Regions from separate parts of the Romboutsia sp. LXY-2 genome, predicted to be linked through region 3. Evidence: riboswitches for the same ligand, from Rfam matches in the RefSeq annotation. Region 3 holds a riboswitch; each other region holds the start of a gene.
The links. Region 3 has a riboswitch for glycine ahead of gcvPA (aminomethyl-transferring glycine dehydrogenase subunit GcvPA). Riboswitches for the same ligand answer to the same signal wherever they lie in the genome.
Positions count from the first base shown of each region.

Region 1 (6,847 bases), on a different contig from region 3:
GTTAAAGCATTATAACTTTTATTATTTTCAACATTGTTATCTTTTGAAGTTTCCACTAAATTTTCTACTCTTTCCTCACTACTTGTTTCATCCTCATTATCACTTTTATCTATAACATTATCATTTTCTGCTTTCACGTCATTCTTAGCACTTTCTTTATCTGCTATTTCATTTTTAGTATGATCCTTATCGTCATTAGAAGAACTTGTATTTTCCTGTGTATTACTTGTAGAAGTGCTTGGCTGTGAAGGTTTAGGTTCCTCTGGCTTTATAGGTTGTTCTTCTTTTTGATTTCCATCTGTAGTAAATGATAACCTTATATCATTTATCATATTGTCACCACTTTTTGATCTAATATTTTTAGAAATAAATAATGTATAATTTGTTCCTTCCTTAAGATGAGTCGCTACACTAATGGTAATAATCCTCTTTTTATCAGGTTCTACTTGATCATCAGCCATTATAACATTAATAGGATGACTAGCTCCATAGTCGTCCTTTAAGCTAAAACACCCCATATTATTTACTTTTACAGATGCATTGATTACATTTTTGCTAAATTCTAAACTTATCGAAGTGTTTACGCTTACATTTGTCTGTCCATTGCTAATTGAATGATTTCTTAGTTCTAATGGATTTCCTTGACCCCCTCCACTACCATCTCCATTATCTTCTGCTAAAATAAATACTGTATTAGTAATAAACATTAATATTGCTATTACTATTGTAGCTATCTTTAAAGTTAATCTTTTCACATCAAAACTCCTATCTTAATTTATCTGTGTAAAATGAATAATTCCATCACCTTACTCTACCTAGCATATATTTCTATTTTTCGATATTATTCTAAAATATCCTCTAATTTATTTCTTTCTATAATAAATTATTTTTATTTACATTCTCTATCTAAATATCTATACTTTAATATAACTTAATTTTGGTATATGGGGTGATTTGATGAGAAAATTTTCTAAAACTATCATTAACACAGTATTAGTCTCTATTATTCTTTACTGCAGTTACAACATTTACATAAAGTTTAATGAGTATAAAATGGCTAATGATACCTATAATGAGCTGAAGGACACTTATTTAGGTCAGTCTAACTATATTGATTCAAATGAAGATAAAACTATAAAAGAAGACTTATCTCATCTTAATAATGACTTTAGATTTTGGGTAAGTGTTGATAATACTAATATCGATTATCCTGTTGTCCAAGGAAAAGATAATTACTTTTATCTGTATAAAGATTTTTATGGAAATAAACTAGATTCTGGGTGTATTTTTATGGACTATCGTAATACATATGAAAATGATAAAAACACTATTATCTATGGACACAACATGAAAAATGATACAATGTTCTCCCAACTAGAGAATTTTAAAGATGAAGAGTTTTTTTCACAAAATAATAAGATTAGGGTCTTTAAAGATGATACAGAATATATCTATGAAGTATTTTCTGTTTATTATACTAGTGTCGAATATGATTATTTAATAACTAAATTCGAAAATGATATGGATTTTGAAAACTATATTAAAGATGTTTGCAATAAATCATTATATAAATCGCAACTTGAGGCTTCTTCTTTTGAAAAAATTATTACTTTATCTACCTGTAGTTATGAATTTAATAATGCTCGCACTGTTGTACACGGTAAACTTATTGATGTTAAATAGATTAGGAGCTAAATAGTTAGTATATATAGCTCCTGATCACACCACCGTGCATACCATTCTATCCGCGGAGGTCAATTTATATTTGTACTTTATATCTGCAACATATTTTCTTTATGAAATTATTGTTCTATTAGTTACCTTCTTAGTTTTGCTAAAGCTTCAGCAAATGGATTATTGAAACTTTCTTGACTTTTATTTTGATTATTTAAATATTTTTTAACATCACCTTTAGATGCCTTATTTTTTTCTTCTTTTTTTCTTTTATTAAAAGCTGATAATTTTTCTCTATAACCACACTTACAAGTGAATATCCTTCCTTCACCTTCTCCACGAAGTTCAAGTTTTTTATGGCAATTTGGACATCTTGAATTTGTAGTTTGTGATAAAGTTTTTCTAGTGTTGCACTCTCTATCTTCGCAAACTAACATTTTACCTTTCTTCCCATTTACCTCAAGCATAAACTTTCCACACTCTGGACATTTATTTCTTGTTAAATTATCATGTTTAAACTTACTTTCACTATTCTTGATTTCTTTAACTATATCACTTGAATAGTTCTTCATTTCATCAATAAATTTATTTTTACTTAACTTTCCATTAGATATTTTCTGTAGTTTTGCTTCCCATTCAGAAGTCAATTCCGGAGTTTTTAAATCTTTTGGGACTAAGTCTAATAATTGTACTCCCTTTGAAGTAACATGAATGTCTTTTCCTTTTTTCTCTATTAAGAAAGAATTGAAAAGTTTTTCTATAATATCGGCTCTTGTTGCTACTGTCCCTAGGTTATTTTTTTCCATCGCAGTTAGTAAAGTACCTTCATTTAAAAATGCTGGTGGATTTGTTTTACCTATATTTATTTTAACTTTAGTTGTGCTTAAAACATCTCCAACTTTAAGTATTGGAAGGCTTTCATAAACCTCTTCCTCTTCATAAGATTTGTAGCTTTCCTTCCAGCCTAGGTTTACAACATTATTGCCCTTAGTAACAAAAGTTTCATCTTCTACTTGAGCTTTAACTGTTGTTTGAATATATTCATATGGTGGCAATAAAACAGATAAGAATCTTTTTACAACAAGATCATATATTCTTCTTTCCTTCTCACTTAGCTCACCTAAAAATACTTTTTCTTCTGTAGGTATTATTGCATGATGGTCACTAACTTTCGAGTCATCGACAAAAGATTTATTCACCTTAATACCTGTCTTTAGTACTTTATTACAAACTTTTGAGTAATCACTAACATTTACAGCCTTTATTCTATCTTTAATAGTATCTACAATATCGCTAGTTAAGTATCTTGAATCTGTTCTTGGATATGTAAGAACTTTATGGTGCTCATAAAGCTTTTGCATTATAGATAATGTTTCTTTTGCTGAATATCCATATATTTTATTAGCATCTCTTTGTAACTCAGTTAAATCATAAAGTCCCGGAGAATACTGCTTTTTATTATTATTTTTAACTTCAACTATATTAACATCTTTACCATTAACCTTTTTCTCAATCTTCTCAATTATTTCTTTATTAAAAGTTGAATAACTATTGTTATTTTGCCAAAATAACTTTATATCACTATTTCCTTTTAATGCTGTAAGCTCTAGAGTATAATATTCTCTTGGCTTAAATTCTCTAATTTCTTTTTCTCTTTGAAGTATTAAACCTAATGTTGGAGTTTGCACTCTTCCACAAGATAACTGAGCATTGTACTTAGTAGTAAGTGCACGTGTTGCATTAATACCTACTATCCAATCTGCTTCAGATCTTGCAACTGCTGAATAATACAGATTTTCATACTCTTTAGCATCTTTTAGTTTTGCAAACCCATCCTTTATTGCTTTATCAGTATTTGATGAAATCCAAAGGCGTTTAAGTGGCTTATTAACATTAACTTTATCTATTATCCATCTTGCCACAAGCTCTCCTTCACGACCTGCATCAGTTGCAATAACTATTTCACCTACATCGTCTCTATTCATTTGAGATTTAACTGTATTAAACTGCTTTCCAGTCTTTTTTATAACTACAGTTCTTAAGGTTTTAGGTGCAATAGGGAGATCTTCCATGTCCCAAGATTTATATTTATCTCCATAACTCTCGGGGTCTGCTAATGTAACTAAATGACCTAAAGCCCAGGTTACTATATATTTCGGCCCTTCTATATATCCATTTTTATCATTTTTACATCCTAATACTCTAGCTATATCTCTTCCTACTGAAGGTTTTTCTGCTAGTACTAACGTTTTTGACATAATTTTTACCTCTTCTATTTTTACTATTTGCTTATTATTTTCATATTACTATAATAAACTATGTAAATATTTATTGCTATTATATTTACATAAATTATATCCTATTATTTATTTTATTATTGACAATCATGTATTTTTTGTATTAGATTAGTAATAAGTAATGCGACAACAACATATTCCGTTTGAGGCTTTATAGAAGAGATGCCATGTGCACACCGAAGGATTAATAATATCAGGTACTTTTTATAAGTAGTGACTGTAAAGCTTAGGAAACTCTGGAGAGACCCATATAGGGCGCCGAAGGGGCAAAGCAATTCGCTCAATCTCTCAGGCAAAAGGACAGGGATTTTTACTATGGTTATTTATAATCTTATACCATAGTTAAAGTGTATCCAGAGCTAAATTGATTATTTTCAATTTAGCTTTTTTTATTACACTACTAAATCATATCTAATTTTATATTAGTTTCCTGTCAATTAATTCATTCCCGAAATTTTATTTGGAGTTGTTCATCACTATAATTTACTTTAAGGGGTGTTTTATGAATTTAATTGATGTATTAAGTAATGTAAACTCATTTGTATGGGGTCCACCACTATTAATTCTACTTGTGGGGACAGGAATTTTATTTACGGTGAAACTTGGGATCATTCAAGTTTTAAAGCTACCTAAAGCTATTAAACTAATTTTTAAGGCTGAGAATAGTGGTAGCGGAGACATATCAAGCTTCGGTGCTTTATGTACAGCACTTGCTGCAACAGTAGGTACAGGTAATATTGTAGGGGTTGCCACTGCAATAAAAGCTGGAGGTCCTGGTGCCTTATTTTGGATGTGGCTGGCTGCATTCTTTGGAATGGCAACAAAATACGCTGAAGGTGTACTAGCTATAAAATATAGGACTAGAGATAACAATGGTCAGATATCAGGTGGTCCTATGTATTATATAGTAAATGGTATGGGTAATAAGTATAGACCTCTTGCTGTATTTTTTGCAATAAGCGGTATATTAGTTGCTCTTCTTGGAATAGGAACATTTACTCAGGTTAATTCAATAACCGATTCTATTAATGGTAGCTTTGGTATCGATCCAAGAATAACTGGCGTAGTTTTAGCCATAATAGTTGGATTTGTGATTTTTGGTGGACTACAAAGTATTTCTAATGTAGCAAGTAAGGTTGTCCCAACCATGTCTATAATATATATATTAATATGTTTAGCTGTAGTTGTTAATTTCTTTAATCAAATACCAGAAACGTTTATATTAATTATTAAAAGTGCATTTAGTCCATCTGCTGCAATTGGTGGATTTTTAGGCTCTACAGTTTCCATGGCAATAAGAAATGGGGTTGCACGTGGTGTATTCTCTAATGAGTCTGGTTTGGGAAGCGCTCCTATAGCTGCCGCTGCTGCAAGGACAAAGTGGCCTGCAGAACAAGGTTTAATTTCAATGACTGGTACATTTATAGACAGTCTAATTATATGTACTCTTACTGGGTTTACACTTATACTTTCAGGTGTTTGGCAATCAGAATTTAATGGAGCTTTAATGACACAAGCCGCTTTTAGTTCTGTACTACCAACATTAGGACCTTTATTCTTGACTATTAGTTTAAGCTTATTTGCATTTACAACAATTCTTGGTTGGAGTTACTATGGAGAAAGATGTTATGAGTTTTTATTTGGAGTAAAAGGAATTAATTTATATAGAGTAATTTTCGTTTTAATGGTTCTATTAGGAGCATTTTTAAAACTAGAAGTGGTTTGGATAATAGCTGATATTGTAAATGGACTTATGGCTTTACCTAATTTAATCGCACTTATTATATTATCTCCAATTGTAATATCAGAAACTAAAAAGTACTTTGAGTATTTAAAAAGAAATGAAGACTCGAAAAATTCTATGAAGTCTGCGTCTTAATTTTTATAATAATATTTTGAACTAGTAACTTTGCTACATCCTTTTCATATTTTAAAATATAGACATATTTTTATCTTACATCTAGGAGTGATAATATGAGACCGGATCCAACAATGAAGTATATATCACCTGATCTTCTTTATGAAACTATTGATAAAAGTAAAATTAAAATATTTAAAATAACATACTGTTCGTTAAAATTAAACGATCAATGTATTTTAATAAAAAAGGATATTATTAAGATAGTAAAAACATATAAAGACATTGGATTTGTAGAAGGCACTATACTTAAAGACAATGAACCTCTAGAAGATATTATATTAAAATACAATAGAATATTAAAGATAGAATGTTTAAAGTAACCAAAAAACTGGCTATATCAATATTATATTGATATAGCCTTTTATGTAAAAAATTTTAATTGCTCAATTTGTGATTGCATATACTATTTCTAAAATTTAAGAAATTTATATAATAGAAAGTTTAATAAACACATTAGCCCTAATGTCATGCTCAATCTTCCACTTAAAAACCTAAAACAGACAGCTACTCCTATTATTTGGACTATGGTAAACATACTTAAAATAAATATGCAGTTATATATTAATGATTTACTTCTAATTAATTTAACGCTATAATTATTAATATTTTTTAACACTCCCCAACTCTCTCCTAACTTACTTATATGTTATCATTACAAACTCAAGTATATTATAATATTTAATTCTTAAGAAAAACCCTACTAAAATCTTAAGATTTTCTTAAGAATAGATTAAATTTATTAAAATACAATAAAAAGTTACTACATATCATAAGTTATTACGAGTTCTATATAAATAAAAAATACTGGATTTTAATTTAATCCAGTATTTTTTATTTATATATTTAATTTGTGAATTGATTTAATACTTAGTCCGACCAAAGTTGTTAAGCCAATGTTTTAAATGTATATCCGTTATCTTTGTAGTATTTTATTATTTCAGGAAGAGCTTTCATT
Region 1 is NZ_JBKFGI010000006.1:202,656-209,502, forward strand. Features, by position in the region: gene ACI48P_RS12100 (Ig-like domain-containing domain) at 1-755, opposite strand, end outside; gene srtB (class B sortase) at 958-1,683, shown strand; gene ACI48P_RS12110 (DNA topoisomerase III) at 1,818-3,932, opposite strand; glycine riboswitch at 4,198-4,285, shown strand; gene ACI48P_RS12115 (alanine/glycine:cation symporter family protein) at 4,474-5,850, shown strand; gene ACI48P_RS12120 (hypothetical protein) at 5,946-6,212, shown strand; gene ACI48P_RS12125 (polysaccharide deacetylase family protein) at 6,778-6,847, opposite strand, start outside.
Region 1: it holds a riboswitch for glycine, as region 3 does, so the genes downstream of both, ACI48P_RS12115 (alanine/glycine:cation symporter family protein) here and gcvPA (aminomethyl-transferring glycine dehydrogenase subunit GcvPA) in region 3, are expected to answer to the same signal.

Region 2 (6,847 bases), on a different contig from region 3:
TGGGGGGCCCAATGGGGAGACCTGGTATACCTGGAGAAAAAGCAAAAGATTTTAAAGGTACAATGAAAAAATTAGGCTCATATTTAGCAAAATATAAGCTTTCAATAATTATAGTAATAATATTCGCCATCGGAAGTGCAGCCTTTTCAATAGTTGGGCCTAAAATATTAGGTAAAGCAACAACTAAAATATTTGAAGGCTTAGTAGGGAAAATTTCTGGTGGTTCAGGGATAGACTTTGATGCAATAGGAAAAATAATTGCAACATTAGTAGTTCTTTATTTAATTAGTGCGGCATTTTCATTTGTTCAAGGATATATAATGAGTGGTATTTCACAAAAAATATCTTACAATTTAAGAAAAGACTTATCTACTAAAATAAATAGATTGCCAATGAAATACTTTGATACAAAAACTCATGGAGAAGTATTATCTAGGGTTACTAATGATATTGATACCTTAAGCCAAAGTTTAAATCAAAGTATGACACAATTAATATCTTCTGTTATCACATTAATTGGGGTATTAATAATGATGTTATCAATAAGCGTTAGTATGACATTAGTTTCAATGATAATATTACCAATATCAATGATATTAATGTCTGTAATAGTTAAGAAATCACAAAAGCACTTCAAAGCTCAACAAGAATATTTAGGTCATGTTAATGGTCATGTTGAAGAACTTTACGGTGGACACAATATTGTAAAAGTATTCAATGGAGAAGAAAAAGCTACTGAAGAATTTGATAAGCTAAATGAAACTTTATATAATTCAGCATGGAAATCTCAATTTTTATCTGGTATGATGCAACCTATAATGATGTTCATAGGAAATCTAGGATATGTTGTAGTTTCTATAATGGGTGGATATTTAACTATAAGAAACAGTATTGAAGTTGGAGATATTCAATCATTTATTCAATACGTAAGAAACTTCTCTCAACCTTTAGCGCAAATAGCTCAAGTTGCTAACTTATTACAATCTACAGCTGCAGCTTCTGAAAGGGTATTTGAATTCTTAGAAGAAGAGGAAGAAGATCAAACTGTAGAAAATCCAGTTTCAATAACTAATTTAAATGGTGAAATAGACTTTAAAAATGTTAACTTTGGATATAAATCAGACAAAACAATAATAAATGATTTTACAGCTCACGTTATGCCAGGCCAAAAAGTTGCAATAGTAGGCCCAACAGGTGCAGGAAAAACTACTATAGTTAAACTTTTAATGAGATTCTACGATGTAAATAGTGGATCAATAATGATAGATGGAAATAACCTTAAAGATTTTAACCGTAATGAACTAAGAGAAATGTTTGGTATGGTACTACAAGATACATGGTTATTTAATGGGTGTGTAAAAGAAAATATTAGATATGGTAAGCTTGATGCTACTGATGAAGAAGTTATAAAGGCAGCTAAAGCAGCTCATGTTCACCACTTTATTAAAACATTACCAGGTGGATACAACATGGAGCTAAATGAAGAATCAAGTAACGTATCTCAAGGTCAAAAGCAGTTATTAACGATAGCACGTGCTATACTAGCTGATCCTAAGATATTAATACTAGATGAAGCTACAAGTTCTGTTGATACGAGAACAGAAGTATTAATACAAAAAGCTATGGAAAACTTAATGGAAGGAAGAACAAGTTTTGTTATAGCTCATAGATTATCAACAATAAGAGATGCAGATTTAATACTTGTTATGAATAATGGAGATATAGTAGAGCAAGGAAGCCATGAGGAACTTTTAGAAGCCGGTGGATTCTATGCTAACTTATATAATTCTCAATTTGAAAGAGACGATGTAGAAGCTGTATAAAAAGTTTGATAAAAAGCAGAAGATTAGAGACACCTTAAATACATTAGTATTTGAGGTGTTTTTTACATAAAAAAATTTAGAAGAAAGTTATTAAAAAACATAAATATGAGAATTTGATTATAAATAAAAACTAATATATAATTAGAATTTAAGATAGGAGTGATAAAATGAAATTTAAAGATTTTAAATATAAAAGACCCTGTTATGAAATAGTTAAAGAGGAATTTTTAAAAATAATTAGGGAAATTAATGAAAGTGATACATATGAGATTCAAAGTAAAAATATAAATAAGCTTAATGAACTTAGAAATGATATAAAAAGTATATCAACTATAGCATCCATAAATTATAGTATTAATACACAAGATACTTTCTTCAAAGAAGAAAGAGAATATTGGGATGAATATTTACCATACTACGATGAATTAAATTCGTACTTTTATAAATCCATTGTAAATTCAAAATTTAAAGAAGATATTATTAATGAGTATGGAATGCAATTTTATAAAATTGCAAGTTATTCATTAAAATCTTTCTCTTCTGAAATAATAAATGAACTTCAAGAAGAAAACAAGCTATGCTCAGAATATACTAGATTACTTGCAAGTGCTAAAATACATTTTGATGGAGAAGATAAAAATCTTTCAGGGATTCAAACATATATGATATCGAAGGATAGAGATGTTAGAATTAAATCATCAGAAGCTTTTTATAGATATTTTGAGGAAAATGAAGAAAAATTTGATGATATATTCGATAAGCTAGTTAAAATAAGAGATTCAATTGCAAGAAAGCTTAAATTTAATAACTTTGTAGAGCTTGGTTATATAAGAATGATGAGAACAGAATATGATTCTAATATGGTAAAAGTATTTAGGCAACAAGTTCTTGATTATATAGTTCCGGTAGCATCAAAACTTTACAAAAAGCAAGGAAAAAGATTAGGAATAGATAAACTTACTTATGTAGATGAAAATATAGAGTTTTTAAGTGGTAATGCTAAACCAAAAGGAAATGATGAATATATAATTAATTGTGGGCATAAGATGTATGCAGAGTTATCTAAAGAAACTAAAGATTTCTTTGAATTTATGTTAGAAAATGAGCTTATGGATTTAGTTACTAAGCCGAATAAAGGTGCAGGAGGATATTGTACTTATATTCCAAAATATAAATCACCATTTATTTTCTCTAACTTTAATCAAACAGCAGATGATATTGATGTACTTACACATGAAGCAGGGCATGCTTTTCAATTATATATGTCAAGAGATATAGAAATGCCAGAAATAAACTTTCCAACACTAGATAGCTGTGAGATACATTCTATGAGTATGGAGTTTATAACTTACCCATGGATGGAATTATTCTTCAAGGAAGATAGCGATAAATATAAATTTGCTCATATGTCAAATGCTATAAAATTTATTCCTTATGGGATTGTAGTAGATGAATTCCAACATGTTATTTATGAAAATCCAAAACTTAGTAAAGATGAAAGAAAGAAAGTTTGGAGACAAATAGAAAGTAAATATCTGCCTCATAAAGATTATGAAAATAACGAATTTTTAGAAAAAGGAGGCTGGTGGTTTAAGCAAGGGCATATTTTCAAAAATCCTTTTTACTATATAGATTATACATTGGCACAAATTTGTGCACTTCAATTCTTTGAAAAAACTATGAATGATAATACTAATGCTTGGAATGACTATTTAAATATATGTAAGGTTGGAGGAACTAAATCATTTTTAGAAATAATCGACATAGGAAATTTAAAATCACCTTTTGAGAAAAACTCAGTTGAAAATGTAATTAATTATATTAGTGATTGGTTCGACAAAATTGATGACAAAAAAAAATAATTATTTATTAAAATATATAAAAAAACATACAAAAATATAAAAGAATATATAAATCTTCATAGAAAATATCAATAAATTTAAAAAAATATATAGATAAAAATGATGGTTAAAAATATTGAAATTTGAACATTTCATGAGAAAATTTTAACAAAAACATCAAAACAATGGTAAAAAAATGGAAAAATTATTATTGAAACATATTAGAAAAGGTTATATACTACAAGTATAAAGACAAATAAGTCTTAAATACACATCACTTAAGAAAGTCAAAATATAAAAATTTACCGGTTGAAGAACATGGAAGACAACTTCTGAAAAGGAGTGACCGAAGGGACAAATTTGAATCTATCCAAGAAATTCAAATGAAATTCTCAGGTAAAAGGACTGTGTTTGGACGGATCTCTGAACAATGATTATTTACAGAGGGTACAATTGGAATTGTGCCCTCTGTTTTTTGTTAATAAAAACTTAAGAAAGAGAGTGGGATATATGTTAATAGTTACAAATAACCCAATGGTAAAAGAAAATACATTAAATAGAGAACTTTTATTTAAAGAGTTGACTTACGTACAAATACTAGAGGAATGTAGAAACTTAATACATTCTGGTTATGAACTTTTAACACATCCATTATACGGGAGTGTTAAGCCAAATGAGACACCATATCGAAGCATAATTTTAAAAAAAGCAAATAACCTAGATATAAATTCAGTGACATTAATAGAAGACGCAATAGCAACAGCAATGAAATTCCAAGGCAATAAAGTCACTCCTAACTGGCCAGAAAGAGTTATGGATGATTTTAAAGTAATAGATTTTGACATTTTCAGTAATACATTACAACGAATAGAGTATGTATAACAAATTACAAGGGGGATGTAGAGAAATGGAAAACGTTTATGACATAGTTATAATTGGTTGTGGACCAGCAGGATTATCTGCAGGATTATATGGGGCTAGAGCTAAACTAAAAACTTTAATATTAGAAAAAAGTAAAACGGGTGGACAAATAGTTACTACTCATGAAATAGCAAACTATCCAGGTTCAGTACCAAATGCTTCAGGACCAAGCTTAATAGCAAGAATGGTTGAGCAATGTAAGGACTTTGGAGCTGAAATGGTTAAAGATAATATAGTAGAAGTTGATTTTAGCCAAGATATAAAGGTATTAAAGGGTGAAAAAGAAGAATATAGAGCTAAAGCAGTAATAATAGCTACTGGAGCTACTCCTAAAAAAATAGGATGTCCAGGTGAAATAGAACTTACTGGTAAAGGAGTATCTTACTGTGCAACTTGCGATGCAGATTTCTTTGAAGATTTCGAAGTATTCGTAGTTGGAGGCGGAGATAGTGCTTTAGAAGAAGGTATGTACTTAACTAAGTTTGCTAGAAAGGTAACAATAGTACATAGAAGAGATGCATTTAGATGTGCTAAATCTGTTGAAGAAAAAGCTAGAGCTAACTCTAAGATAGAGTTTATGTTAGATACAGTAATAGAAGAAATAAAAGGTGATGGAATAGTAGAATCAGTAGTATTTAAAAATACTAAGACTGGTGAGACTAATGAGTACTTTGCAGATGAAGAAGATGGAACAATGGGAATATTTGGTTTCGTTGGTCTAGATGCTCAAACTAAATTATTTGATGGGCATATAGAAATGGATGAAAAAGGATATATCTTAACAGATGCAGATATGAGAACTAATGTCGAAGGCGTTTTCGCAGCTGGGGACTGTAGACAAAAAACTTTAAGACAGGTAGTAACTGCAACTAATGATGGGGCTATCGCTACTATAGTAGCTGAAAAATATATTGAACATAAATTTAGCCATGAAGAAGCTACAGTATAAAACTTTGATTATACTAAACTAAAAATTCTATAAAAACTAAGGGGGTTTTAAAATGTTAGCATTAGATAAAAGCACTTTTGAAGAAGAAGTATTAAAAGGTGAAGGAATAATATTTGTTGATTTCTGGAGTGAAGGGTGTGAACCTTGTAAAGCTTTAATGCCAGATGTTCACAAATTAGCTGAAACATATGGGGATAAAATAAAATTCTGTGCTATGGATACTACAAAAGCTAGAAGAGTAGCAATAAAAGAGAAAGTATTAGGACTTCCAACATTAGCTATATATAAAGATGGCGTTAAAGTAGATGAAGTTACTAAGGATGATGCAACTATACCAAATATAGAAGCAATGATAAAGAAACATTATTAAGATTTAGAAGTATTAAAGTAGCTATAACTTTGAGATAATCTAAATCTTTGGGTTATCTCAATTGTATATAAATTAAGAACAAATATCAGGGGGGTGCACTTATGCGTCTTGAATTAGGAAAAATCTTTATTAAAGATGTACAGTTTGGTGAAGTAACTGAAGTTAAAGAGGGAGTTTTATTCATCAATAAAGAAGAGATGATAAGAGAAATAGGTGGAGATGAGCACATAAAATCAATAGATTTAGAATTAGCTCGTCCAGGTGAAAGTATAAGAATAACACCTGTAAAAGATGTTATAGAGCCAAGAGTTAAAGTTGAAGGAAAAGGTGGAATATTCCCAGGAATACTTTCTAAAGTAGATACTGTAGGAGAAGGTAGAACTCATGTATTAAAAGGTGCTGCTGTTGTTACTACAGGTAAAATAGTTGGATTCCAAGAAGGTATAATAGATATGACAGGGGTAGGAGCTGATTACACTCCATTCTCTAAATTAAATAACGTGGTTGTTATAGCTGAACCAATAGATGGATTAAAGCAATATGATCATGAAAAAGCAGTAAGAATGATAGGATTTAAAGCTGCTGCATACTTAGGAGAAGCTGCTAGAAACCTTACTCCAGATGAAGTATCATCATATGAAACTAAACCATTATTAGAGTCAATTGTTGAATATCCTGAATTACCTAAGGTAGGATATGTGTACATGCTTCAAACTCAAGGATTATTACATGATACATATGTTTACGGAGTTGATGCTAAGCAAATAGTACCAACATTATTATATCCAACTGAAATAATGGATGGAGCTATAGTAAGTGGTAACTGTGTTTCTGCTTGTGATAAAAATCCAACTTACGTTCACGTAAATAACGGAGTTGTAGAAGAGTTATACGCTCAACATGGAAAAGAAATAAACTTTGTTGGTGTAATAATAACTAACGA
Region 2 is NZ_JBKFGI010000006.1:341,386-348,232, reverse strand. Features, by position in the region: gene ACI48P_RS12820 (ABC transporter ATP-binding protein) at 1-1,823, shown strand, start outside; gene ACI48P_RS12815 (M3 family oligoendopeptidase) at 1,991-3,685, shown strand; glycine riboswitch at 3,974-4,082, shown strand; gene ACI48P_RS12810 (GrdX family protein) at 4,175-4,546, shown strand; gene trxB (thioredoxin-disulfide reductase) at 4,572-5,534, shown strand; gene trxA (thioredoxin TrxA) at 5,587-5,904, shown strand; gene ACI48P_RS12795 (glycine/sarcosine/betaine reductase component B subunit) at 6,006-6,847, shown strand, end outside.
Region 2: it holds a riboswitch for glycine, as region 3 does, so the genes downstream of both, ACI48P_RS12810 (GrdX family protein) here and gcvPA (aminomethyl-transferring glycine dehydrogenase subunit GcvPA) in region 3, are expected to answer to the same signal.

Region 3 (6,847 bases):
AGGCGGTGTTGGTGCTGGTATAACAATGGAAGATGGAACAATAGTAATGCCAATACAAATTGCATTAAGAGAAAATAATGCTAACAATTACTATTCAAGTATTATATATTCAAAAGATAATGGTGAAACATGGACTATGGGTAATAAAGTACCAGATAAAAAAACTTCTGAAAATATGGTGATAGAGTTGGATGGAGCTTTAATCATGAGTGCTAGATATGATTCAACTGGGTACAGGGCATCATATATATCTTATGACTTAGGAAGTACGTGGGAAATTTATGAACCATTACATGAAAAGATTTTAACTGGAGCTGGATCAGGCTGCCAGGGATCATTTATAAAAGTTGAGGCTTCAAATGGTCATGAAATAGGGTTGATTTCAGCACCTAAAAATACTGCAGGTGGATATGTTAGAGATAATATTACTGTTTATATGATAGACTTTGATGATTTATCAAAAGGTATTAAAGAAGTATGTGTACCTTATCCAGAAAACGGCAATCCAAGTGGTGGTGGATACTCATGTTTATCTTTCAATGATGATAAATTAAATATACTTTACGAAGCTGATGGAAATATAGTATATAAAGATTTAAGCGATAATTTTGATAACTATATGGTACAAATAGAGTTAGATGCACTAAAAGATTTAGTTTCAGAAACAAAAACTTTAGTTGAAGATAACTATACAAAGAAAAGCTGGGAGAAAGTAGAGATTGCACTAAAAAAGGCTGAAAAAGTTTTAGATAGCAAAAATGTTAAATTGAAAGAATTAACGAAAGTAAAAGAGAATTTAGAAGAAGCAAAGAGTAATCTTATATAATAAGGTAGGCTACAATGTTTAAAGGGAGTTATATCATGGCAAAATATGCTAAGATATAGCTCCCTTTAAACATTAAAGTAACTTTCTATAAATTCATCGTAGTTTTTTGACCTTCTACAAATTTTCGGTATTGTTCAGAATTACCTAGTAGAGATTTATAACAAAATTAGCTCGTTAAAATTCAATATATAATCTGTTATTTATATTTTTATTTATACATAGACTTTAATAAGGAGAAAATCCGCAAGTAATGAAATAGAGAGGGGGAGTTATTTTGATGTTTTTAGAAAGTTCTTTTTTAATACCCATAGTGGTATGTGTAGTTGTTTTAGTTTTATTAGCTACTGGTTATGTCAAAGCACCAACAGATAAAGCTTTTATAATTTCTGGTCTTAGAAAACAGCCTAGAGTGGTAATAGGAAGAGCTACTATAAAAGTACCATTTTTTGAAAGAAAAGATGAGCTAGCATTACAATTAATACAAATAGACGTTAAAACAGCTAGTACAGTACCAACAGCAGACTATATAAATGTAAGGGTAGACTCTAATGTTAACTTAAAGGTAGGAAGTAGTGATGAGTTAATAAAATTATCATCTCAAAACTTCTTAGGTAAAGATACCAACTACATAGCTAGTGTAGCTAGAGAAGTCCTAGAAGGAAATGTTAGAGAAATAGTAGGTACAATGAAGTTAGAAGATATGGTAAAGGATAGAAAAAAGTTTGCTGAGGCAGTAAAAGAAAATGCAGAGCCAGATTTAAATGCAATGGGGTTAGAATTAATAAGTTTTAATGTTCAAAACTTTATAGATGATAATAAGGTAATAGAAAACTTAGGGATAGATAATATAGTAACTATACAAAAAAATGCAGAAATAGCTAAAGCAAATTCTGAAAAAGAAATCGCACAAGCTAAGTCAAAAGCAGATAAAGAAGCTAATGATGCTAGGGTAACAGCAGAACAAGATATAGCTATAAAAAACAATGAACTAGCACTAAAACAGTCAGAATTAAAGATAAAAGAAGATGAGAAAAAAGCTGAAGCAGATGCAGTATATAAGATAACAGAAGAGGTACAAAGAAAGAGATTAGAAACTACTAGAGCTGATGCTGATATAGAAAAACAAGAAAAGGCAATAGCTATAAGGGAAAAAGAAGCTTTAGTAAAAGAAAGAGTACTTGAAGCCGAAATCAAAAAACAAGCAGAAGCAGAGAAGTATAAAAGAATGCAAGAAGCAGATGCAGAGGCTTATGAGAAACAAAAAGAAGCCGATGTAGATCAATATAAAGCTAAAAAAGAATATGAAATATTAAAAGATAAAGCTGAAGCAGAATTAGTAGCAGAGCAAAAAAAGGCTGAAGGTATAAGTGCAGTCGGTAAAGCCGAGGCAGAGGCTATAAAAGCTAAGCTATTAGCCGAGGCAGAAGGTTTAGATAAAAAGGCAGAGGCTATGAATAAGATGCAACAGGCAGCAGTAATAGAGATGGTAGTAGAAAAATTACCAGAGATAGTTAAAAATGCAGCAGCTCCATTAGCAAATGTTGATAGTATAACAATGTATGGCGAAGGTAACGGTGCTAAGATGGTAGGAGATATCATGACTACTACAGATAAGGTAATAAAGGGATTAGAAGGTGCAGTTGGTTTAGATATTAAAGCATTAATATCAGGTGCATTAGGCTCTACGTTGGTTGCACATAAAAATAATTGTACTACTGTCCATGTTGAAAATTTAGAATCTGGGGAAGATTTATCCTAGTGATTTGATAAAGTTATTTTAAATCATATAATATTTACAAGTATAAATTATAATCCTCTTATAGTTTACAGATTTAATTACAGAATCTGGATACTATGGGAGGTTTTTTTGTATCAAGTGGATAAGCTTAGTATTTATAAAATTATTGATATAATATCAAAGACTTTTGATGTCTTATTATAAAGTATATGATACAATTTTAGTATCAGATATCAATAATAGAAGGGGTATTATATATGAGATATGTGGAATATGGAAAAACAGGGAAAAGTGTTTCAGTAGTTGGATTTGGTGGATTAAGATTCGACTTAGAAAAAAGTGATGAAGAAAATGCCAAACTAGTTAAATATGCCTATGAAAAAGGAATAAACTATTTTGATACAGCTCCAGGGTATTGTGATGATAGAAGTGAAAAAATATTTGGAATAGCATTTAGAGAAATGATAAAAGAAGGAAAAACAGATTTCTACATATCAACCAAAGGGAAGCCTAAGGTATTTGATACTGCAGAGAAATCTATAGAGGCAGTGAAAAATTCTTTAAAAGTATTAGGAGTACCTAAAATTGATTTTTATCATGTTTGGTGTCTTAGAGAAATAGATCATTATAACCTTGCAATGAAAAAAGGTGGACAATATGAAGGACTTTTAAAGTGCAAAGAAGAAGGTTTAATAGATCATATAGTATTCTCATCACATCAATCAGGGGATGAGGTTATACAGGTCTTAGATGATAATAAATTTGAGGGTGTTACAATGGGAATAAATATACTTAATTTCCCATATAGATGGAATGGAGTCAAGCATGCTCATAAAAATGGGTATGGAGTAGTAGCTATGAATCCTTTAAATGGTGGTGAAGTCCCAAGGCATATGGATGCTTTATCTTTTTTAGCCAAAGAAGGAGAAACTGCTATTGATGCTGCATTAAGATTTAATATTGGAAGTCCTCAAATAACAATATCTTTAATTGGATTTGGAAGTTTTTCGGATATTGATCATGCTTGTAGGATAGCTGATGAAAATGATGTGTACACTGAGGAAGATATAGAAAATATAAAACAAAAACTAGGAGAACACTTAAATGCTACTTGTAGTGGATGTGGATATTGTAATATTTGCCCTATGGATATTAATACATCAGCTTATATGCTTCTTTATAATGAAAAACAAATGTTTAAGAAAACTGACAGTCAAATGATACAGGATGTTTATGGGTTAGAGTGCTGGAACTACACAATGAATAGTAAAGGAAAAGCTAAGGACTGTATAAAGTGTGGCAAGTGTGAGAGAGAATGTACTCAACATCTGCCTATAATTAAGAGATTAGAAGAAGTGGCTTATTGGGAAGAGGTTGGAGTTAATAATGTAGCTCATGTATAGGTGCAATAATCGTATGGCTATGATTTCTTCAGATAAGATGATGAGATGGAAGGGAAGGAAAAAATATTATTCTAAATCTTAGAGTGACTACATAGAATAATATAAAATTAAATATTTTCCAAATGAGATTGGCGAGAGATACCTAGATACTTAGGAGCCGAAGAAGAAATTTAAAAATAGCCAAATTTTTAAAGAAACTTTCAGGCAAAGATATCGTTAATTGATGGAACTCTGGAAAGACTTATAATCCTTACTATAAGTCACCGAAGGAGCAAAATAATGAAAATTATTGAAACTTTCAGGTCTATAAACAGAGGATATACAGGCAACATTATTTGTTGTGCTTGTATATCCTCTTTTTTACGTACAAAGTAAATTCAATGGCTCATAATTTGTTTATACTTATAGAACTAAATAATGCAAATGTGTATGATAAGTGAATCTTTTATAAATTAAAAAATTAAAATAAATGGAGGTATTATAATGAGTGAATCAATTTGTAAACCGCATCTAAAAACAACTACTTTATATGAAAAACACAAAGAAATAGGAGCTAAGTTTTTAGAGTTTGGGGGATGGGATATGCCTTTAGAATACGAAGGTATGACTAAAGAACATCATGCAGTAAGGGATAGTGCAGGAATTTTTGACGTATCTCATATGGGTGAAGTAATGATAGAAGGTGTAGATAGTGAGAAATTTATACAAAAGATAATAACAAACAATATAGAAAATATGAAAGACAATGACGTCATATATACACTAATGTGTTATGAAGATGGGGGAGTAGTTGATGACTTATTGGTTTACAAATTTAATAACACAAAGTATTTATTAGTTATAAACGCAGGCAATATAGAAAAAGATTTTAACTGGATGATAGAAAATAAAGGGAACTATAGTATAGATATATCAAATATCTCTAATGAAGTATCTCAGCTTGCAATTCAAGGTCCTAAAGCTCAAGAAATATTACAAAATATAGTAAATATTAATTTAGAGGAAATAAAGTTTTTTACATTTGATTCAGAGGCAGAAATACTAGATACAGAATGTATTATCTCAAGAACAGGATATACAGGTGAAGATGGATTTGAAATTTATTGTAAAAATCAAGATGTAATAAAAATTTGGGATGAACTTTTAAATATAGGAAAGGAGAATCTTAAACCAATAGGTCTTGGAGCAAGAGATACTTTAAGATTCGAGGCATGTCTGCCTCTTTATGGAAATGAAATAAGTGAATCTATCTCACCTTTAGAAGGAGGACTTTCATATTTTGTAAAATTAGATAAAAGTGAATTTATAGGTAAAGAAAGTTTAGAGGTTCAAAAGAAAAATGGAATACAAAGAAAGGTAGTAGGATTTGAAATAAGTGGTAGAGGTATTGCAAGACATGGATATGATGTTTTAGCAAATGATGAAGTTATTGGATATGTAACAACAGGGTATCAATCACCTACACTAAATAAAGTAGTAGGTCTTGCATTAGTTGACTCAAAATATGCACAGCTAGATACGGAGATAGAAATAGCAATAAGAAAGAAAATAGTTAAAGCTAAAATTATCAGAAAACCATTTTATAAAAAACAATATAAAAACAAAGAAAATGAAAATTTAAATAAAGATGATAACAAAGACAACATAAATAATTATATAAATCAATTCTCATATATACCAACAACAAGTGATGATAAAAAGATAATGTTAGAAAGTATGGGTTTAAAATCAATAGATGATTTATTTGTTGATATACCTGATGACTTAAAATTTAACAGAAGTTTAAACTTAGAAAGCTGTAAAAGTGAATTAGAGGTAAGTAAACGTATAAACAAATTAGCAGAGAAAAATAAGAGCTTAAATAATCTAACATGTTTTCTTGGCGCAGGAGCTTATGACCACTATATTCCATCTATTATAAATCACATAACTTCAAGAAGCGAATTTTATACAGCATATACACCATATCAAGCAGAAATAAGCCAGGGAACATTACAAGCAATCTTTGAATTTCAATCAATGATCGCAGAACTAACAAAGATGGAAATAGCTAATGCATCTATGTATGACGGAGCAACAGCAGCAGTTGAAGCTTGTCTAATGGCAGTAGGTCAGACTAAGCGTAAAAAAATTATTGTATCTAAGACTGTTAACCCAGAATGTAGAAAAGTATTACAAACTTATATGCAGTTTGGTCAATGTGAAATAGTAGAAGTAGATTTCTGCAATGAATATGGAATTACGGATATTCATAAATTAAGTGAAAGTATAGGAAAAGACACTGCATGTGTTTTAATTCAAAATCCTAACTTCTTTGGAATAATAGAAGATTTAGAGAAAATAGAAGACATAGTTCACCAAAATAAAGCACTTCTTATTATGAGTGTAGATCCTATCTCTTTAGGTTTATTAAGATCACCTGGAGAAATAGGTGCAGATATAGTAGTAGGTGAAGCACAAGCCTTAGGGAATCCTCTAAACTTCGGAGGTCCATATGTTGGATTTATGGCAACAAAATCAAAATATTCAAGAAAGATACCAGGTAGAATAGTAGGAGAAACTATTGATAGTGATGGAAAAAGAGCTTATGTACTAACTCTTCAAACTAGAGAACAACATGTAAGAAGGGAGAAAGCAACTTCTAACATATGTTCAAATCAAGCATTAAATGCATTAACAGCATCCATTTATATGGCTACAATGGGTAAAGAAGGATTAAAAGAAGTATCAAGTCAATGTGTAAAAAAAGCAAACTATACTTACAACAAATTGTTATCAACTAACAAGTACAAACCTGTATTTAAAGGAAAGTTCTTCAAAGAATTTTTAGTACAGTCAGTAGATAGTATAGATGATGTTAATATTAGGTTATTAGAAAAT
Region 3 is NZ_JBKFGI010000004.1:380,552-387,398, reverse strand. Features, by position in the region: gene ACI48P_RS10140 (exo-alpha-sialidase) at 1-826, shown strand, start outside; gene ACI48P_RS10135 (flotillin family protein) at 1,104-2,585, shown strand; gene ACI48P_RS10130 (aldo/keto reductase) at 2,822-3,967, shown strand; glycine riboswitch at 4,090-4,193, shown strand; gene gcvPA (aminomethyl-transferring glycine dehydrogenase subunit GcvPA) at 4,451-6,847, shown strand, end outside.